Regions from separate parts of the Bacillus sp. AK031 genome, predicted to be linked through region 2. Evidence: riboswitches for the same ligand, from Rfam matches in the RefSeq annotation. Region 2 holds a riboswitch; the other holds the start of a gene.
What was found. Region 2 has a riboswitch for cobalamin ahead of M1E09_RS18600 (acyl-CoA thioesterase). Riboswitches for the same ligand answer to the same signal wherever they lie in the genome.
Positions count from the first base shown of each region.

Region 1: it holds a riboswitch for cobalamin, as region 2 does, so the genes downstream of both, M1E09_RS00220 (DUF4430 domain-containing protein) here and M1E09_RS18600 (acyl-CoA thioesterase) in region 2, are expected to answer to the same signal.

Region 1 covers NZ_CP096424.1:43,686-46,899, reverse strand. Annotated here, with positions in the region: gene M1E09_RS00220 (DUF4430 domain-containing protein) at 1-1,256, opposite strand, end outside; cobalamin riboswitch at 1,401-1,596, opposite strand; gene M1E09_RS00215 (PaaI family thioesterase) at 1,659-2,138, opposite strand; gene M1E09_RS00210 (nuclease-related domain-containing protein) at 2,326-3,214, shown strand, end outside.
Region 2 covers NZ_CP096424.1:3,633,795-3,637,008, reverse strand. Annotated here, with positions in the region: gene M1E09_RS18610 (isopenicillin N synthase family dioxygenase) at 1-41, opposite strand, end outside; gene M1E09_RS18605 (calcium/sodium antiporter) at 477-1,433, shown strand; cobalamin riboswitch at 1,732-1,915, shown strand; gene M1E09_RS18600 (acyl-CoA thioesterase) at 2,075-2,542, shown strand; gene M1E09_RS18595 (ribonucleoside-diphosphate reductase subunit alpha) at 2,565-3,214, shown strand, end outside.

The sequences.
Region 1 (3,214 bases), 710 kb from region 2:
GTAGAACCGAAGAAGCTCCAGCCGCCGCCTGGCAGTTCATTTTCAAGGATGGCTTCCACTTGTTGCTCTCTGAAGCCTTCAGGTGTTTCGTATTGTCCACTATCGACTGCCAGCAGTGCGTAGATGTTCATATTGATTGCTGGATCTTCTAAGCTGGCATGATTGACTAATGCCTCTACCAGGTCATACCCCTCTATAGAGGTTGCATTTTTGCCTGCTGCCGACAATCCCATGATGATTTTTTCCAAATCATAAATATTTCTGAAGTTTCCTTCTGCCGATTTAACTCTTTCTTTTACACTTGTAACATAAGAAGGTGGGATTTCTGCATTGGTATTCGCTAGTCCCCACACCCACCACTCGTTTCCGTATGTAACAGAAACGTTATTGGCTTTCATATATGATAAGATATTTGCAACATTTTCATTGATGACTTCATCTGTAACAGGATCTGCTTCCTCTACCGGCTCTTCTGGCTCAGATGGTTCTTCCGGTTCGCCCGGCTCCTCCGGGTCTGGATCAGTCGGCGGTTCATATGTTTGAAGTGTCAATTGTACGTGATCATCCGGCTGGATCGTATAATCGACGATACTTGTATTCAATCCACTGCCGTTAACACCGACACTCCAATAATCATTAGCACCAAGATCTGTATTGTTGACATTATTGATATACGTAAAGAATGTGTTATCAACAGTCGCTTGTACAGATACATCATGTTTTGCAGCCGCCTGGATTAAAGCGCCATATGCACTGGCTCCTTGCATCAGTTCTACTGGTTCTGCAGAAATAATTTCAGCTCCATCTTTTCCAGTGACAGATACTTTGGCTGTTACAGAAGGATTTGGCCATTCTGTAATAGCAAACAGGTAATGGTCACCGCCTACAGCCTGGTGTGTAGAAGCACCGACCTGTGCACTTACTCCATTAATATTGAAAGACCAGTAAGCATCCCCTGTTGGAGAAGCTCCTCCAATGCCAGAAATAAAAGCCCCGTATTCACCCATAGTTGCTTGGATTTCTGCATTGTTTTTCTCACCGGCTTCCTTCAATATATCAAAAGCCGTATCCCCTTCTTCTATCTCCAAGGCCGTCAATGGTAAAACAACCTCGCCGTTTTCATCAATCGCCTTAATTGTCACTGCATTATCAAGTGCAGCAGCATGAGCAGCCGGCTGAACGAACGCCAGGTTGCCAACAACGAGCATGAGCACGGTAAATAGAACCGCCAAACGCTGCATAATTCCCTTATTCATTGCAAACTCTCCCCTATGTTTTATTTTAAGCAAAAAAAATACACCCCTATTCTAAGAGATGTGTGTACATTGTATGATTCCGATGTCATTACGCAAGACAGCATAATGCCAGAAACGTTGTACACCTCCCTATCCGCGTAGGTCGAATGGCGTCAAAAATAGGCAGGTCTCCTGGCTCATGATCAACGCTTTCTATCACCTTCCCATCGTTGGACAGTGGTATTTTAATAGAAAACTCCCATATACAGTGGCGGGACCGCGCCGGAATTTCACCGGTCTTCCCTTTTAATGATTTACTTCTATTCTTTCAGTAAATCAAACCTATTCTTTCCGTATTCAGTTATCTTTAGCATAGTGAAAGTTGCAGAAATTGTCAATCAAAGAAAGGTAGTTTCCTGTTTTTCAATTTTGTTTAAAAGAAGCCGGCATGACGACAGCCGTCACTTCGCCGCGGGCGCAAAGAATGCCATCGGCAAACACTTCCGTTTTAACTTTCCATTTCTTTGGATGAATCTCTTGTACCTTGCCATATGCTTTCAAGGGAACTCCAGCAGGCGTAGGCTTTATGAAATCCACATTTAAAGAAGCGGTCACAAAGCGGGGAGTTTCTGCTTCATCACCTATTTGGTGCCCATTTTTATGATGCAAGGCAATCGCTGCCGAACCGGTCCCATGGCAGTCAATCAATGAAGCTACCAGTCCGCCATATATAAAGCCGGGCATCGCCATATGCTCTTCTTTTGGCTCATAGATCGTCACGGTCTTTTCCCCATTCCAGCCTGTCCTGAAATGGTGGCCATGTTCATTCATCCGGCCGCAGCCATAACACCATGCGAAATCCTCGGGATATCCATCTTGAATTGCTTTTGTTACTTCTTCCATTGCTATCACCCTTCAAAACTTTTTATATAGTATTCAATTTATTTCTTTAACCATGGTCTTTATTCCTGCCAAACTAAGAATCTATGAATATAGTATTTGAGGTTGTAAGGAAAGAGGAGTACGAGGTCTTACTTTTATCTTTCTTTATTAGAATAGACTTTAGTATAATAAATAGCGGAGGTGGAAAATGTTACTAAAAAGTCGAACTGAATCTGATGAATTATTGGCTATGAGAAGTTTGAACACGAGAATGATTTTATCCAAAAAAGACAAACTACATTATTCAAACCTTGAAAAAGGATATGAGGGAGAGGTGAATTTTGATCTGCTATCACATCATCTGTATGATAGTCGGCATTTTCTGAACGGCTTGCTGCTGGAGGTTAACAAATCTTTCTTTCAAATCGATACATTGATACTTTCTGAAGGCATTATCCACTTGTTAGAAATTAAGAATTTCCAAGGAGACTTCTACCTGGACTCAGATAAACTCTTTGCGGCATCTAATGGAAAAGAATATAAAAATCCCCTTAACCAATTACAAAGGAGTGCCACTTTGCTCCGTCAGCTACTGCAATTCCTCAAAGAAGATTATATTGTAGAAGCCTATGTTATCTTTATCAACCCTGAATTCACCCTCTATCAAGCTCCGATAAATCAATCTATTATCTTCCCAACCCAGCTCAATCAATTCTTGAATAAATTGGAAATACCACAGCCGGCATTGAAAGAAAAAAACACAAGACTAGCTGAGAAAATAGTCTCTTTGCATCAAACAAAAAATCCATTTGAGATGTTCCCGGAATATTATTATGATCACCTTCAAAAGGGGGTCTATTGTAAAATATGCAGGGCATTTGCAATTTTTAAAAACAATAAACGCTTCCAATGTGCAAGTTGCGGAGAACACGAAACATTCGAAAATGCTCTCTTAAGAAGTATCAGAGAGTTTCAGCTTCTGTTTCCCGACCGCAAACTAACTACCCAAGCTATTTATCATTGGTGTGACGTGGAGTTAAATAAGAGAACCCTAAGCAGAATCTTAAACAGGCACTATACTTCTCTAGGGAATACAC
Region 2 (3,214 bases):
TATGTGTAATCCTTTAAGTTCAATGTACGAATATGTACCATATTATCTTCCCCCTTGCTATGTAAGGGCTTTCAAAACCCCATTATTATTATACAGGTATATAACTAGGTGTAAAGACATTTTTAAGAAGAAGATCAGACGTCGGTCAACTTAGTTATTGATTACACGACTGCTGACTATTTTTGTGGGGATGATTTTAAAGTATAATAGAATTGGAAAGTTATAAATATTAAGAAAGATGTGAGGCTGAAATAGTAATAGAGGTGCAATCTGATTAATCTAAAAGAATTACTGCTCCTTTTCCAATGAACACTCGCTGATTTTTTTAGGAGTATAGATGTGTTACGGAAAACAGTGTTCAATACCTTAATGGTCTTTAAGCCAGTAATTAAATTCGATTTGGTTATTTATGTGATACAACCCAATATTCAGGGTAAACTGAAGCTGAATGTTTTATTGAGGAAAGGAGGAAGGCGATGGCTTATATTTTGTTAATACTGGGCTTTGCTCTTTTGATAAAAGGTGCTGACTTCTTTGTGGAAGGATCCTCAAAAATTGCCCAGGCGCTTCATGTCTCCCCTTTATTAATCGGTTTAACCATTGTCGCTTTCGGAACAAGTTCACCTGAGGCAACAGTAAGTATTGTGGCTGCATTAGAGGGCAGTGCCGGAGTAGCGGTGGGAAATGTTGTGGGAAGCAATATTTTCAACATAACGCTTGTTGTTGGATTGACAGCTCTTTTGAATCCATTAAAAGTTGAAAATGAAACAATACGGAAAGAAATACCGTTTACTTTATTGGCGAGTATCGCTTTATTGATATTAGTCAGTGATATCGGGCTGCAGTCGCTGAGCGAAAACATCATCACCAGAAGCGACGGCTTGATCCTATTGCTGTTCTTTGCTGTCTTTCTCTATTATATATTCGAAGTTGCCAGACACAGCAGGGACAAGGTGAAAGAGGTGCATTCTCCTTCGGAACCGGTTTCCTGGTGGAAAAACATACTACTGACCATTGGCGGGCTTGCTGCCATTATTTTCGGCGGCGACATCGTCGTTAACAATGCCACCGAAATTGCTCTGTCATTTGGCATGAGTGAAACATTGGCCGGCCTTACAATTGTAGCGGTAGGGACATCGCTTCCAGAACTCATTACTTCGATTACAGCAGCAATCAAAAAACAAAGTGATATTGCAATTGGAAATATTGTAGGAAGCAATATCTTCAATATCTTATTTGTCCTGGGAACAGCCTCGGTCATATCTCCTTTGCAGATTGACAGTAAAATTCTCATCGATGTTCTGCTTATGATCATTCTCACCGGGCTTCTGCTCATCTTCTCAAGGACAAATTTCAAAGTGGGGAAATTTGAAGGGATTTTCCTGGTCATTGCTTATATTGCGTATGCGGTATTTATTATCGTGCGTAACTGAGTGTGACAGGCACGCCTCGGAATATGTCGAATGAAAGTCAAAAGGCGCAACCCTTATGTTGGGTTACGCCTTTTCTTAATCGTCCCACTTTGCGCCTGAAATGTTAGCCTATTTCAGATCAATAAGGGATTATGCTTCAACAGTCTTGCCTCGATTATTCATTCATAAGACACTAGTATATCTTCATCATTATAAAATTTATGAATCAAATCTATTGTATTCCGCCTGCATTTCATTTATCATCTAAAAAGAGAACACAATATTATGTGTTCGTTTAATATTATTATAACTACATATTGTGTATGCCGATAAATAAGGTGTCTATATAGACTTAATAGGGAATCCGGTGAGAATCCGGAACTGTCCCCGCAACTGTAAGTGCTGACGAAATAAGTGACGGCCACTGTCTTCAAAAGAGACGGGAAGGACTTAAAGTAGAATGAAGCACAAGTCAGGAGACCTGCCATATTTATAGCGTGTTATCTTCTTCGGGAATTGGGAAGGTATAACGAGGGTAAATTGGTAGGCCTGCTATTTGTCTATTAGTATATCAACGTTTAAAACCCATCCTTTGTGATGGGTTTTTTTATTTCCCATTTCTCGCTTGTAAGCAGCCATACAAACGGAAAAGGAGCATTTACATGCAAACATTATCATCAGATGTATCAAGAACAATTGTAACCCGGCTGGTACTGCCGCCCAACACGAATCATATGGGTACCATATTTGGCGGCACGGTTTTGTCCTATATTGACGAGATCGCAGCGATTTCCGCAATGAAACACAGCAGGAAAGTTGTCGTCACAGCTTCGATTGATACCGTGAATTTTTTATCATCAGCGACAGTGGGTGATATTTTGACCCTGGAGGCATGTGTCATTTCCACAGGCAGGACCTCGATGGAAGTGTTTGTGAAAGTGGAGAGTGAAGATTTGGAAAAAGGGACCAGGACCCTTACCACCACTTCCATATTAACGATGGTGGCAAAGGATGAAAGTGGAATGCCATCCCCGGTTCCGGGAGTCAGTCCTCAATCAGAGGAAGAGGAGAGATTGTTGAAAACGGCCAAGGTGAGAAAGCAGCGCAGGCTGGAAATGAGATCCCATTAATCGATAATAAGGAGGAACAACCATGTCAGTAATAACAGAAACGCTTCATCAGAGGACAGTACGGCTACTGGAAAGTTTAAAACGTAACCATCAAATCATTTCATTCTGCGAATATGAGGAAAAAGTTTCTCAAACGCTCGCAGTAAAACAGGATTTGTCTATCGACCAGCTTGAGAACACGCTGATCCTGTCAGCAGTTGAAAGGATCAGCAGCAGTGAACCTGACTGGACGTTTGCAGCATCGGAAATCTATTTGCAAAAATTGTATCGCTTAAGTTCTTTCCAAAGAGGAGATCGTTCGTACGGATCGCTTTATCACTTAATCAACATACTGGAGAGAATGGGAATTTATGATGAACGGCTCCTGAAGAGTTACTCCAAAGAAGAAATTGATTATCTCGAAACCATCATCGATCCTGAAAGGGACAAGCTGTTTACTTACATAGGGATTGTGACGCTCGCTGAGAGGTATTTGGCCAAGTCGCACCGCGGGGAATTTATCGAACTTCCGCAGGAACGGTTCATGATCATCGCGATGACCCTGTTGGCAAATGAACCGAAAGAGAAGCGGCTGAAACTGATCCAGGAGTCTTACTGGGCGCTTTCCAACTTATACATGACAGTCGCGACCCCGACATTGGCGAACGCCGGGAAAAGTTACGGCCAGCTCTC